DNA from 3 places in the Halomonas cibimaris genome. Region 3 is predicted to be linked to each of the others. Evidence: predicted binding sites of a transcription regulator. Region 3 holds the regulator's gene; each other region holds the start of a gene.

Region 1 (4,778 bases), 1.2 Mb from region 3:
CGCCCGCTCAGGCGCCGGCGCGCGGATCGGGGTGATCGAGCACGGTCCGGGTCTGCTCGGCGCGGAACGCCTCGACGTTGGCGCGCACCTGGGCATCGCTAAGCCCTACCACCTGGGCGGCCAGCAGGCCCGCATTGGTAGCGCCGGCCTTGCCGATGGCAAGCGTCCCCACGGCCACGCCGCCGGGCATCTGGGCGATGGACAAAAGCGAGTCCAGCCCCTTGAGCGCTTTGGATTCCACCGGCACGCCAAACACCGGCAGCGGCGTTTGTGCGGCCACCATGCCCGGTAAGTGCGCCGCCCCGCCGGCCCCGGCAACGATTACCTGAATCCCGCGATCGGCCGCGCCCTTGGCATAGTCAAACAAAAGATCCGGCGTGCGGTGGGCCGAAACGATCCGGGTCTCATAGGCCACGCCCAGCCGTTCGAGCATGGCAACGGTATGCTCCATGATCGACCAGTCCGACTGCGACCCCATGATAACTCCAACAACGGGTGGGCTTGCTGACGCCATTGCTTTGCTCCCTGGCTGGACTTGCACTGACAAAAATGAAAACAGACCGCCGAATCAGCAGCCCTGAAAAGAAGCCACAGAGTTTACCAGTACCGCCTTGCCGGCGGACATTGTCGCGGCGGGAAATTTTAACGCGGCGGGCATTGAAAACCCGTGCGCTTATCGGCATTGTTGATGTTGCCATTTCCCACCGATGGAGACCCATGAGCACGGCACGCTCCTCTGCGCATGCAGAACTGACCGAACCTCCGCGAACCGGCCCTGACGATTTTGACGTCAGGGATTTGGAAAAACGCACGCGCCTGATGCGCATCATTACTCGGCTAATGGCCATATCCGAGCTTGGCAGCCGCGATATCGCGCGCCGCGCCGGGCTGCCCGTGCAAAAGGTAAGCGACCTGCTGGCCGGCAAGCTTGAGCACTTAAACGCCGACGAGCTTAATGTCCTGCACCGTACGCTGGAGCCGGAAACGCCGCTGCAGTGATTTCGGCTCACTGAGACACCGCACGATGCAAACGGCCAGAAAGCAGCTGTTCGCATCGCGAAAACCGGCCCTGTCAGGGCCGGTTTTTTTATAGCCCTGCCTTTTTTTGCCGGCACACCCATACCGATAATTCCCCGGCACGCCGTCCTCGCCCTTCGCCGGCACACCCGTTCTCATAAATAGGCGAATAAACAAGCAGTTGTCTCAACAGGATTAAGGCAGCATTAAAAAACGGCCTATAACCCCTTGATGGGCATCAACTTTTCCTGTCAGGGCGCAGGGTACAATGAATCTGTCCCGACGATTCATCGCAGCCGCTGCGCTGCCCTACCAAGGAGGCGCCATGGATCCCATACGCCGCTCCCTTCTCGGCCAGCTGGCGCGCCTAAGCGCCGGTGCGGCCATGGTGCCGCTATCAAGCGTCGCCAGCGCCGGCATCAACGATCAGCCGCCGCGCCGAGAGGGCGACCCGGAAAAACGCTACGGAATGCTCATTGATCTGCGCCAGTGCATCGGCTGCCAGGCCTGTACCGTTTCGTGTCATATTGAAAACGATGCCCCGCTGGGCAACTTTCGCACCGTTGTCTCACAGTTTGAGGTCGAGCAGGAAAGCACCGGCCAGCTTGCCACCTTCATGCTCCCAAGACTTTGCAACCACTGCGAAAACCCGCCCTGCGTGCCGGTCTGCCCGGTACAGGCCACCTACCAGCGCCGAGACGGCATCGTCGTGGTGGACAGCGACCGCTGCGTGGGCTGCGCCTACTGCGTTAACGCCTGCCCTTATGACGCCCGTTTTATCAACGAAAAAACCCAGACCGCGGACAAGTGCACCTTCTGCGCCCACCGCCTGGAGGCCGGGCTTTTGCCCGCCTGCGTGGAATCCTGCGTGGGCGGGGCGCGGATCATCGGCGATATGCGCGACCCTGAAAGCCAGATCAGCCGCATGATGGCCGAACACCGCGACGAGCTGATGGTGCTGCAGCCGGAGAAAGGCACTCACCCCCAGGTCTTCTACCTTGGCATGGACGAGCGCTTTACCCACCGCCCGGAAGCCAAACCCGGCATCTGGGACGTTATCAACGAAGCGGGCAAGGAGCTGGACTATGAGTTTGGTCACTGAAGTGGTCGTGCCGCGCTACGGCATTGCCTGGTACCCCTGGGCGGTGCAGTACTTCTTTTTGATTGCGCTTTCCTACACCAGTCTCTGGGTCGCCGCGCCGGGGATCATTCTGGGCAAGCAGCACTGGCTGGCCACTTCGCGGCTGGCACTGCTTGCCTGCGTATCCACCACGCTGGTCGCGCCGGTGGCGCTTCTCGCCGATCTGCACCAGCCGCTGCGCTTCTGGCACTTTTACGCTCACCCCACGCCCTGGTCGTGGATGTCCATCGGCAGCTTTTTGCTCCCGCTGCACTTGGTCGCCACGGTGCTTTTGGCCTGGCTTGCCTGGCGCCCGGCGCTGAAATCTCGCGCCCGGTCGAATGACGGCTGGTTTTCGCGCATTGCCGGCTGGATCGCCTGGGGCGACTGGCAGGCTTCGCGCAAAGTCATGGTGCTGGTCGGGCTCGCCGCCCTTGCCACCTCAATGGGCATGATGCTCTACACCGGCGCCGAAGTGGCCATCGTCAAGGGCCGGCCGCTGTGGCACACCGCTTGGCTGCCGCCGATGTTTGTCGCCACCGGCGTCATCGGCGTCTGCGGACTGATTTTGCTGCTCAACCGAATGTCCGGCATGCGCAGCCCCGACACCAACCGCCAGATGCTGGCGATTCTGGTCGGCGCTTGCATCGCTGCGGGCTTTATCGCACTCACCTGGTTTCTTGACGGCGCCAATGCGGTGTCCGGCTCGGTGGCCGCCGCGCTGGACTCCGTCGACCAGAGCCCGGCCTGGCGCGCCACCGCCGTTGAGGGCATCACCGCCGGCGTATTGCTGGCCGTGCTGGCCTTTGTCGCACGCCGCGGCCACGCGCGCCGCCGGCTGTTCGGCTGGGTGCTGGGCCTGCTCGCCCTGCACGTGGCGTGGATGTTCCGCTGGGTGGTGCTGATGAACGTGCAGACCGTGGCCCGCAACAGCGCCGGCTTTCACGACTACCACGTCGCCTTCGGTTCGTACGGGCTGACCGGCATCATCGGCATTTTCGGCCTTTGGCTCACCGCCCTGCTGGTCATTGAGCTGTTCGTGCCCTGGCGCCAGGCCTCTTTCGACCCGCAGCGCGACGCGCCTGCCGCCGGCGCTTTTGCCTCTGCCGCGTCGCCCGTTTCTCCCGCTTCGCAAGGAGTCCGCCATGGATAATTCACGTCGTCGCCTGCTCAAGGGCGCCGCTGCCACCGGCGGCGCTGCGGCTTTCGTTGCCGGCTACTCCGGCCCGCTGACCAAGATGGCCAAGGGCGTCTCCGGCAGCGCCGGGGAAAAGCCCGAACACAACATCTACGGCAACGCCCTGGCGCCGGAGTATACCGTCGATCAGGACTCCGGCGAGCTGACCTTGAACCCCGATCAGCGCATGCCCTTTACCGTGTGCTACGGCTGCACCACCAAGTGCGGCGTGCGGGTACGCGTGGACAGCAACACCGACGAAGTGCTGCGCACCGTGGGCAACCCCTACCATCCGCTCTCCAGCGAGCCGCACCTGCCCATGCGCACCCCGGTCGTTGATGCGCTCAAGCACGTAAGCGGCCATGACGAGCAGGGCCTGGCCGGCCGCTCCACCGCCTGCGCCCGGGGCAACGCCATGATCGGCCAGATCACCAGCCCCCACCGCGTCACCCACTGCTTAAAGCGCGCAGGCGGGCGCGGCGAGCGGCGCTGGGAGCGCATCTCCTTTGAAAAGCTCATCGAGGAAATCTGCGAAGGCGGCGACCTGTTCGGCGAAGGCCACGTTGACGGCCTGCGCACGATTCACAACCACGATGAGCCGGTCGACGCCGACAATCCCGAGTACGGCCCCAAGGCCAACCAGCTGCTGATGATGGAGGCCACCGACTACGGCCGCTCGGCGATCTTGAAGCGCTTCGGCTTTAACGCCTTCGGCACCCGCAACTACGGCCACCACGGCTCCTACTGCGGGCTCGCGTTTCGCATGGGCTCCGGTGCGCTGCTCGACGACATGGCCAAGTTTGCCCACGTCAAGCCCGACTATACCCGGGCGAAATTCGCGCTGTTTATCGGCACCGCTCCCAGCCAGGCGGGCAACCCCTTCAAACGCCAGGGGCGGCTGCTGGCCGAGGCACGCGCTACCGGCAACCTGGACTACGTGGTCATCGACCCCGGGCTTAACGCCAGCGCCTCTCACGCCGCCGGCGAGCGCAGCCGCTGGGTGCCCATTCGCCCGGCAAGCGACACCGCCTTCGCCATGGCGATGATCCAGTGGCTCATCGAGCACGAAGCCTACGCCGCCGACTACCTGGCCATGCCCAGCCCCGAAGCGGTGGACGCCGCGGGTGAAAACGGCCACACCAACGCCACCCACCTGGTCATCGAAAACGCAGACCATCCGCGCTTTGGCCACTTTCTGCGCCGCTCGGACCTTGAAGACGGCGTGGAGGCCGGCAGCAACGCCGACGACGTGATGGTCGTGAATCCCGAGGGCGAACTGAAGCCCAGCCGCGAGGTGCGCAAGGCCGAGCTGTTTGTTGAGCGCGAGGTTGAAACGACAGACGGCACCGTCAGCGTCAAAAGCAGCCTGGTAAAACTGCGCGATACCGCCAACGAGCACAGCCTGGAAGAGTACGCCGAGCACTGCGGCATCGAGGCCCGGGTGATCAAGCACATCGCCGAGCG
Region 2 (4,778 bases), 600 kb from region 3:
CGCCACGGAATCAGCTCGTGAACGTTGGTGTAGCCGGCGTTGTAGGACACGTGCTCGTCTTCCAGGCCCGACCAGGTGGGGCTGGAGATGATCTTGCGCGGCTGGGCCACCACGTCACGAAAGCGGATCTTTTCGTCTTCCTTGGGCAGCGCCAGATGGGTGTGATCGCGGCCGGTGATCTTCGACAGCGCCCCCCAGGCCTTCACCGCTACCTGACCGTTGGTTTCCGGCGCCAGAGTGAGAATCATCTCGGCGGCGTCAACGGCGCTGTCCAGTCGCGGCTGGCCTTTGGCCGGGCCGTCAAGCTTGCGATGATTCAGCTTGCCCAGCAGGCCCACTTCGGATTCGGTTTGCCAGCTGATGCCCTTGCCGCCGTTGCCGACGTTTTCCAGCATCGGGCCGATGGAGGTGAAGCGCTCGTAGGTTTCCGGGTAGTTGCGCTTGACTTCCATCAGGTGGGGCATGGTCTTGCCGGGCACCGGATCGCACTCGCCTTTTTTCCAGTCAAGCACCGAGGTTTGCGCAAGTTCGCCGGGGGAGTCGTGCTGCATGGGCAGCGTCACCAGGTCGGTTTCTTCGCCCAGGTGCCCCTCGCAGGCCTTGGAAAATGCCTTGGCAATGCCTTTGTAGATTTCCCAGTCGCTGCGCGACTCCCACGCCGGGTCGGTGGCCGCGGTCAGCGGGTGGATGAAAGGGTGCATGTCTGAGGTATTGAGGTCGTTTTTCTCATACCAGGTGGCCGTAGGCAGCACGATGTCGGAATACAGGCAGGTGGTGGACATGCGAAAGTCCAGCGTCACCAGCAGATCGACCTTGCCTTCCGGGGCGTCGTCGTGCCACTTGACCTCTTCGGGCTTGTGCGCGCCGGCCTCGCCCAGGTTCTTGCCCTGGATGCCGTGGCGGGTGCCCAGCAGGTACTTGAGCATGTACTCGTGGCCCTTGCCCGAGCTGCCCAGCAGGTTGGAGCGCCAGACAAAGAGGTTGCGCGGGAAGTTCTGCTCGCTATCCGGGTCCTCCGCGGCAAAGCTGAGCTTGCCGCTTTTGAGCTGGTCAACCACGTAGTCGGCGGTGCCCATGCCGGCCTTTTCCGCCTCGCCGGCGAGATGCAGCGGGTTGGTATTGAGCTGCGGGGCGGACGGCAGCCAGCCCATGCGCTCGGCGCGGACGTTGTAGTCGATCAGGTTGCCAGCATAGTCTTCGGCCTTGGCCAGCGGTGAGAGCAGCTCCTTGATTTCCAGCTTTTCGTAGCGCCACTGGCTGGAATGGTTGTAGAAAAACGAGGTGCCGTTCATGTGGCGCGGCGGGCGCTGCCAGTCGAGGCCGAAGGCCAGCGGTGTCCAGCCGGTCTGCGGGCGCAGCTTTTCCTGGCCCACGTAGTGCGACCAGCCGCCGCCGCTCTGCCCCACACAGCCGCACATGATCAGCATATTGATCAGGCCGCGGTAGTTCATGTCCATGTGGTACCAGTGGTTCATCCCGGCCCCCACGATGATCATGGAGCGTCCGCTGGTCTTGTGGGCGTTGTCGGCAAATTCCCGGGCGATGCGGATGGCCTGCTCGGCGGATACGCCGGTAATTTTTTCCTGCCATGCCGGCGTATAGGGGCGAATCTGGCCGTAGTCGGTGGCACCGTCGTCTTCACCCTCGGCGCCGAAGCCTCGATCGATGCCGTAGTTGGCGCACATCAGGTCAAATACGGTAACGGCCAGCACCTCCGAGCCGTCGGCTTTTTTCAGCCGCTTGACCGGCAGGCTGTGGTAGAGAATCTCGTCGTGAGCACCTTCGTTTTTCACGCTTTCAAAGTGCTTGCGCTCGATGCCGCCAAAGTACGGGAAAGCGACCCGGGCCACGTCGTCGCGCTTTTTATCCAGGCTCAAAAGCGGCGCCAGCTCGACGCCGTCGGCGTCCAGCGATTCCAGGTTCCACTTGCCGGGCTGGGTCTCGTCTTCGCCCCAGCGGAAACCGATGGAGCCGCGCGGCACAACCAGCTGATCGCGGGCGTCGTCCCACACCAGGGTTTTCCACTCGGGGTTGTTGTCCTGGCCAAGGCTTGCCTCGAAGTCGCTGGCGCGCATCTGCCGGCCGGCGGCGTAGCTGCCGTCTTCCCGGGGCTCAAGCTCTACCAGGCACGGCATGTCGGTGTAGCGACGCACGTAGTCGGTGAAGTAGGCGCTGGGGTTATCAAGGTGGAATTCCTTGAGAATCACATGCCCCATGGCCAGCGCCAGCGCGGCGTCGGTGCCCTGCTTGGCCGACATCCATTCGTCGGTAAGCTTGGAGACTTCGGAGTAGTCCGGCGTGATCGATACCGTCTTGGTGCCCTTGTAGCGCACCTCGGTGAAAAAGTGCGCGTCCGGCGTGCGCGTCTGCGGCACGTTAGAGCCCCAGGCAATGATGTAGCCGGAGTTGTACCAGTCGGCGGATTCCGGCACGTCGGTCTGCTCGCCCCAGGTTTGCGGGCTTGCCGGCGGCAGATCGCAGTACCAGTCGTAAAACGAAAGGCACACCCCGCCGATCAGCGACAGGTAGCGCGCGCCGGAGGCGTAGGAAATCATCGACATCGCCGGAATCGGGGAAAAGCCGATGATGCGGTCCGGGCCGTACTGCTTGGCGGTATAGACGTTGGAGGCGGCGATGATTTCGTTGAGCTCGTCCCAGTCGGCGCGAACAAAGCCGCCCATGCCCCGGGCGCGCTTGTACTGCTTGGTGAGGGCCGGGTCTTCGACAATGGTCGCCCAGGCGTCCACCGGGTCTTTTTTATCCGCCAGCGTTTTGCGCCACAGCTCCAAAAGTGGCTTTCTGATCAGCGGATACTTCAGCCGGTTGGCGCTGTACATGTACCAGGAGTAGCTGGCACCGCGCGGGCAGCCGCGGGGTTCGTGGTTGGGCAGATCAGGGCGGGTACGCGGATAGTCGGTCTGCTGGGTCTCCCAGGTCACCAGGCCGTTTTTAACGTAGATTTTCCAGCTGCACGAGCCGGTGCAGTTAACGCCGTGGGTGGAGCGCACGATCTTGTCATGCTGCCAGCGGCGGCGGTAGCTGTCTTCCCACTGGCGAGACTCCTGGCGCCGTTCGCCGTGGCCGTCGGCAAACGGCTCGCGCGCCTTGCGGAAAAAATTCAGCCGGTCAATGAAGTGACTCATGGTCGATCTCCGTGGCTTTTAATGAACAGCTTTAATCAAAAAGCTGGAGTCAAAGCAATTACCTGATAGCAGGTATCTTGAGACCGATTTTGCCGGATTAGCCTGGTGATTTCTGCCCGGTTACCTCTATAAACTTGCCCCCTACCTCTTAGGTGATACAGGGCAAAAATAAAAACATGCATTTTATATACATGATTGAATCGGCAGGCGTTTTCGGCGGGCGCGGCCCTGCTCTGCGACAATTCACCACGACAAACCGTCAGGTGCAGGGCCGCGCTGCGTTAGCAAACGCCCCCAAAGGTCGTATAATAGAGGGAAAGGTTTTTTTAGGCGATTTTCTATGCATTTAACGCGCTTCACTGACTATTCTGTTCGCGTGCTGCTGTATCTTGCCACCAAAGGCGAGCAGCGCTCAACGATCAGCGAAATCGCCGAGACGTTCCATGTTTCACGCAACCACCTGATGAAAATCGTTCAAGAGCTCAACCAGAAAGGCTACTTGAAAGCAATACGCGGCAAGCACGGCGGGCTTTTGCTTAATCGGCCACCGGCAAGCATCAGCCTGGGGGCCATCGTGCGCGACACCGAGCAAGAAATGGCGCTGGTGGAGTGCTTTCGTCAAGACAACGCCTGCGTCATTACGCCCCAGTGCAGGCTGCAGCCGATTCTTGCCGAAGCCTTGAGCGCTTTTATGGGCGTGCTTGACAGCTATACGCTTGCCGACATGCTCGACGGCCGTAGCGCTGAGCTGGCCCGACTGATGAAAATCCCCGCGGTTAATACCTAGCCTTTTAACAGCGCAGGCTACCTCAGCCCAACGCCTGCCTCGCCCAAAGGGGTAGCTCGGCCACTTCTTATACCTCCAAAGACGTAATACACTGCCCGTGCCGTCAGGCGCGCCGAGTGCGCGCCGTATCAATACACGCCGGCCCACGGGAGATATATGAACGCCTTACGGCATTCGCTGGTTGCGCGCATTGTCGTTTATCTAATGCTGATCAGCTGCCTGGCGCTGGCCAGCATCGGGTTGACCGTGCTCATGGCGAAAAGCACCCAGGGCAATGCAGCAACGATCAACGAAGCCGGCGCGCTGCGCCTTGCCAGCGCCCGCGTTATTACCGCTTTGGAACGCCCGGATGCCGACCCCGTCAGCCAGGCCCAGACCTTACAGCAGCGGCTGGAAAACCCCGCGCTTAAAATCCGCCCCCGTTACGGGGTGATCGGCCGTCAGGCCGCCCGCGAAACCAATGCCGCCCTTGTCACGCTGCGCACTACTTTTCAGCGCCAAATACTGCCCGCCGTCACCGCCGCCCGCCGCGGCGAGCCGGCCGCTGTCTCGCGTGCCCGAACGCAGATTAACGATTTCATCCACCAGATCGATCAGTTTGTCACGCTCCAGGAGCGCGCCACCGAAGCCCGGATTACCCTGATGGGCAGGGTGCAAATGCTGTCTCTTGGCCTGGTCGCCCTTTTGCTGCTTTTTGCCATGCTTGACATGCGCCGCAACCTCGCCCGCCCGCTGCGCCGGCTGATGCAGCTAAGCCAGCACTTCAGCCAGCGCCGTTTTGACTATCGCAGCCATTTCACCTGCCCCGACGAGCTGGGCAGGCTGGGGCGCACTCTGGATCACATGGC
Region 3 (4,778 bases):
GTATCGGTCTTTATACCGCCGGTGATGTGTTTGGCGCCATCAGCATGATCAACGGCCAGAGCCGCTATCGCTTCATCGCCGAGCAGGAATGCCTGTGCTATCGCATCCCTCGGGTGCTGTTTCAGCAGCTGTGCCGGGCCTGCCCGGAGTTTGACGCCTACTTTCGTCAGTCGCTGGCGCGCAAGGCTCAGCGGCTGATGGAAAAGCGTGCCCAGGGCGGGGTAACCATGGCCGGGTTCATGCTGGCAAAGGCGAGCGACTGCATGCGTACGCCCCGGCGGATACGTGCCGATAGCGATATTGCCGCTGCGGTCACACAGCTTAACCGCCACCACGCCGACAGCCTGCTGGTGGAGGGCGACAGCGGCCTGGGCATGCTGACCAAGACCGACCTGCTCAACGCCATGGTGGTGGAAGAGGCCTCACGGCAAAGCGCGGTAGGCGGGCTGGCGCGCTATTCGCTGGTCACGGTCGCGCCGGGGCAGTATCTGTTCGAGGCGCTGGTGCTGATGACGCGCCATCGGATCGACCGGGTAGTGGTGCTGGACGGACAGACGCCGGTGGGCGTGGTCGAGCTGGCCGACGTGCTGAGCTATTTTTCCAGCCGCAGCTACGTGGTGAGCCTGCAGGTAGAGCAGGCCGCCGACTTGCCGGCGCTGGCCGCCGCCAGCCGGCGCACCCCGGAGCTGGTCAGCGCGCTGATGGCGCAAGGCGTCAAGCTGCGCTTTGCCATGGAGCTGCTTGCCGCACTCAACGGCCGTATCATCCACAAGGCCTGGACCTTCTGCGTCGAAGAGGCTTACCGCAGCGCCAGCTGTTTGGTGGTGATGGGCAGCGAAGGACGCGGCGAGCAGATTCTCAAGACCGACCAGGACAACGGCCTGATTCTGGAAGACGATCTCGACTGGCCCGCTGTCGGCACCACCACAGAGCGCTTCAGCGAGGCGCTGGCCGCGCTTGGCTATCCGCCCTGCCCGGGCAACATTATGGTGTCCAACCCCGAATGGCGGGGCAGCGTCAGCCAGTGGCAGGCGCGCATTGCCCGCTGGGCCGCCGACCGCGACGGCGACAGCCTGATGAAGCTGGCGATTATGCTCGACGCTCACGCCGTGGCCGGCAATCCGGCACTGCTGGCGCGCGTGCGCGAGACGCTGTTTGAGCACTGCGCCGAAGACGAGCTGCTGCTGTCCTACTTTGCCCGGGCGGCGCTGCGCTTTTCGACGCCGCTAACCCTGTTCGGCTCGTTGAAAAAGCCCCAGCACGGCATTGATATCAAAAAAGGCGGTATTTTCCCCATTGTTCACGGCGTGCGCACCATGGCGCTGGAACGGCGCATTGCCGCCACATCGACGTTTGCCCGGCTGGACGCGCTGGTGGCGGATGGCCGGCTGAAACGCGGTTTTGCCGACGACGTGGGCGAGGCGCTGTCGCTGTTCAGCGAGCTCAGGCTCAAAGGTCAGCTGGAGGCCGATGAAGCAAGCGGGCAGCGCGATCGGGTGGTCGTCCAGGCGCTGTCGTCGCTGGAGCGCGACCTGCTGCGTGAAGCCATGCATATCGTCAAGGACCTCAAGCAGCGGCTGTCGCACCGCTATCATCTGGAGTATTCCTGAACACGGCGCTATTGGTGGGACAATGCCCGCTGTTGTTACACTAGCGGGGCTATCATGGCGGCAGCGGCGGTGTCGTTGCCGCGCTTTTCCTTTCCCATTAATCGCACAGACTTCCTATGCCGCATTCCGACCCCGTGCAACGCTACGAACCCGTCGCGCCGCCGACGCCCGATGCCCCGTCCGCCGATGACGTGGAGCGCAAACGCCAGTTCAACAAGCTGCAAAAGCGTCTGCGCCGCCAGACCGGCCATGCGATTATCGACTATCGCATGATCGAGGAGGGCGACAAGATCATGGTGTGCCTGTCCGGCGGCAAGGACAGCTACACCATGCTCGACATGCTGCGCAGCCTGCAGCGCAGCGCGCCGGTGCGCTTCTCGCTGGTGGCGGTCAACCTTGACCAGAAGCAGCCCGGCTTCCCCGAGCACGTACTGCCTGACTACCTGGACGGGCTGGGCGTGGACTATCATATTCTTGAGCGCGATACCTATTCGGTGGTCAAGGAAAAAACGCCGGAAGGCAAGACCACCTGCGCGCTGTGCTCGCGGCTGCGCCGGGGCTCGCTGTACGGCTTTGCCGAGGAAATCGGCGCCACCAAGATTGCGCTTGGCCACCACCGTGAAGATATTCTGGAGACGCTGTTTCTCAACATGTTTTTCGGCGGCAGCCTGAAAGCCATGCCGCCCAAGCTGCTTTCGGACGACGCCAAAAATATCGTCATTCGGCCGCTGGCCTACTGCAAGGAAGCCGATATCGCCGAGTATTCCCGGCAGATGGCATACCCGATTATTCCCTGCAACCTGTGCGGCTCCCAGCCCAACATGCAGCGCCAGAACGTCAAGGCGATGCTTGACGAGTGGGACAAACACTACCCCGGCCGGCTGGAAAGCATGTTCAAGGCGGTGACCAACGTAGCGCCTTCCCAGCTTGCCGACCGCAAGCTGTTTGACTTTGCGCATCTGGAAGCCGAGCAGGAAGACGCGCTCGCCGGGCGCATCCAGGCGCTCAACGTGGGATAGAGCGCATCGCTAAGCGGCGTGTCGGGGGTAGCCATTTTTCGCGGATTAAAGTCCGCTCCCACAAAACCCGCGCCCTATTGTTTGAGAGCGGCCGGGCCGAGCTAAAACGCGCCGGCTTTTCGGGTAGCGGTGTGGGAGCGCAATTTATTGCGCGAATGCGGTCGGGGCTATCTCACGAAGACGCCGCTTCCTGGGCTTCTTCCTCGGCCAGGGCAAGAAGGCGTGGCATCCCCAGAATATTGACCTCGCGGCCGGAGACGGCCACCAGCTTCTGCGTTTGAAAGCGGCTTAAAATGCGGCTAACCGTTTCCACCGCCAGCCCTAGGTAGTTGCCGATGTCCGCCCGGGACATGGACAGCCGGAAACTGTAGGGCGAGTAGCCCCGGCGGCGAAAGCGATCGGAGAGGGTGACCAGAAAGCTGGCCATGCGCTGATCGGCGGTCTTGCGTGACAGCAGGCGCATCATGCGGCGGTCATCGCGCAGCTCCTTGCTCATGCTGCGATACAGCTGCACGCGCAGCTCCGGCAGCTGTTCGGAGAGCAAATCCAGGCGGTCGAAGGGAATCTCGCAGACGGTGGTGGTTTCCAGCGCGATGGCGCTGCCCGGGTAGCGCTCTTCATCGATGCCGTCGAGCCCTACAAGTTCGCTGGGCAGGTAGAAGTTGGTGAGCTGGTCATTGCCGCCGCCTTCGATGGCAATCTGCTTGAGACTGCCCGAACGAACGGCAAAAACGCTGGTAAAGATGTCGCCCTGACGAAACAGCGGTTCGCCTTTCTTGAGCGGGGCGCGACGCCGGATAATGGCATCGAACTGATCCATATGCTCCAGCTCAAGGGCAAGCGGCAGGCATAGCGAACTCAGGCTGCAGGTCTGGCAGCGAGTTTCGTGCAGCATGGGGCGCCGACGGCTGAGTTGTTCCGGCATGGAATCCTCCGTGAAGTAGGTCACGGGGGTATTATGGGAGCAAGCGCAGGGGGGCCACAAGTCGCCGGCGGCGCTTTGCCGCTAACGATGCGCGTCGAAGGCCCGAGCCAGCCGATGAAGCACGAGCCGTCCGTTGGGCGTAGCGCTGAGTATGTTGCCCTGGCGTTCGATGAGCCCGTCGCGCTGCGCTTCGCTCAGCCGGGCAAGGGCCCCGGCAAAATAGCGCGGCGCGTCGATCGCGAAATCCCGGCCCAGGGCTGTCAGGTCCAGCCGGGCATCGCACATTAGCCGTTCAATGGCGGCGTGGTGTAGCCGGTCGTCGCGGTCCAGATGGAAACCGCTCACCGTGGCGAGCCGGCCGGTGTCAAGGGCGCTGGCGTAATCGCCGAGCCGAGCGGGGTTTTGCGCGTAGGTGTGGCCGATGCGCGACGTGGCTGATATACCAAGGCCCAGCAGATCGCAATGCCCGTGCGTGGTGTAGCCTTGCCGGTTGCGCCCCAGCGTCTGCTGTTGGGCCGCTACGGCCAGGCGGTCGTCCGGCCGGGCGAAGTGATCCATGCCGATGTGCACATAGCCTGCCTGGACAAGCCGCTCAATGGCGATCTGCAGCATGGCCAGGCGGTCTGCGGAGGAGGGCAGCGCGGCGTTATGAATGCGCGGCTGGCGCGGGCCGCGCCGGGGATGATAGGCGTAGTCCTGCAGGGAGATACGCGCCGGGTTCAGGGCGATGATCTCGGTCAGGGTCTCAGCGAAGCTGTGCCGTGTCTGGGAAGGCAGGCCATAGCTGATAGCCAGGTTCAGCGAGCGAAATCCCAGCCGATGGGCTTCTTCCATCAGGGTTTCGGTCATAACGCGCGGCTGATGGCGGCGAATGGCCTGCTGCACGTCGGGATTGAAATCCAGCACCTCAAGGCTTAGCCGATTAAACCCCAGCACTTGCAAGTGGCGCAGGGTAAAAACGTCGGCCTCTCGCGGGTCGATTTCGATGGCGTAGTCGCGTTCCGGCGACGACGACAGCCCGAAACGGGCATCAAGCCGGTCGAGCAGATCGCTCATCTGGGCAAGGGTCAGAAAGGTCGGCGTACCCCCGCCCCAGTACAGCTGTTCCACCGGGCGTGCGCTGTCCAGGTGCCGTGAGGTGAGCACCATTTCGCGGTCCAGCCGAGACAGGTAGGGCTCGGCCCGGGAGGTATCGCGGGTGATAATGCGCGGGCAGGTGCAGTA

The links. The regulator FNR, encoded in region 3, switches genes on or off when oxygen is low (the NO sensors DNR and NnrR bind a similar motif). The targets are predictions, from matches to a motif close to TTGATNTANATCAA.
Region 1: the regulator FNR is predicted to act here: its motif matches at 1,246-1,259, upstream of dsrO (sulfate reduction electron transfer complex DsrMKJOP subunit DsrO).
Region 2: the regulator FNR is predicted to act here: its motif matches at 3,296-3,309, upstream of ACZ415_RS11500 (nitrate reductase subunit alpha).

Annotation. Positions count from the first base shown of each region.
Region 1 is NZ_AP043828.1:1,818,962-1,823,739, reverse strand. Features, by position in the region: gene purE (5-(carboxyamino)imidazole ribonucleotide mutase) at 8-514, opposite strand; gene ACZ415_RS08440 (hypothetical protein) at 718-999, shown strand; gene dsrO (sulfate reduction electron transfer complex DsrMKJOP subunit DsrO) at 1,343-2,119, shown strand; gene nrfD (NrfD/PsrC family molybdoenzyme membrane anchor subunit) at 2,103-3,290, shown strand; gene ACZ415_RS08425 (molybdopterin dinucleotide binding domain-containing protein) at 3,283-4,778, shown strand, end outside.
Region 2 is NZ_AP043828.1:2,465,517-2,470,294, forward strand. Features, by position in the region: gene ACZ415_RS11500 (nitrate reductase subunit alpha) at 1-3,143, opposite strand, end outside; gene ACZ415_RS11505 (RrF2 family transcriptional regulator) at 3,484-3,930, shown strand; gene ACZ415_RS11510 (histidine kinase) at 4,087-4,778, shown strand, end outside.
Region 3 is NZ_AP043828.1:390,481-395,258, reverse strand. Features, by position in the region: gene ACZ415_RS01870 (DUF294 nucleotidyltransferase-like domain-containing protein) at 1-1,610, shown strand, start outside; gene ttcA (tRNA 2-thiocytidine(32) synthetase TtcA) at 1,727-2,629, shown strand; gene fnr (fumarate/nitrate reduction transcriptional regulator Fnr) at 2,802-3,554, opposite strand; gene hemN (oxygen-independent coproporphyrinogen III oxidase) at 3,636-4,778, opposite strand, start outside.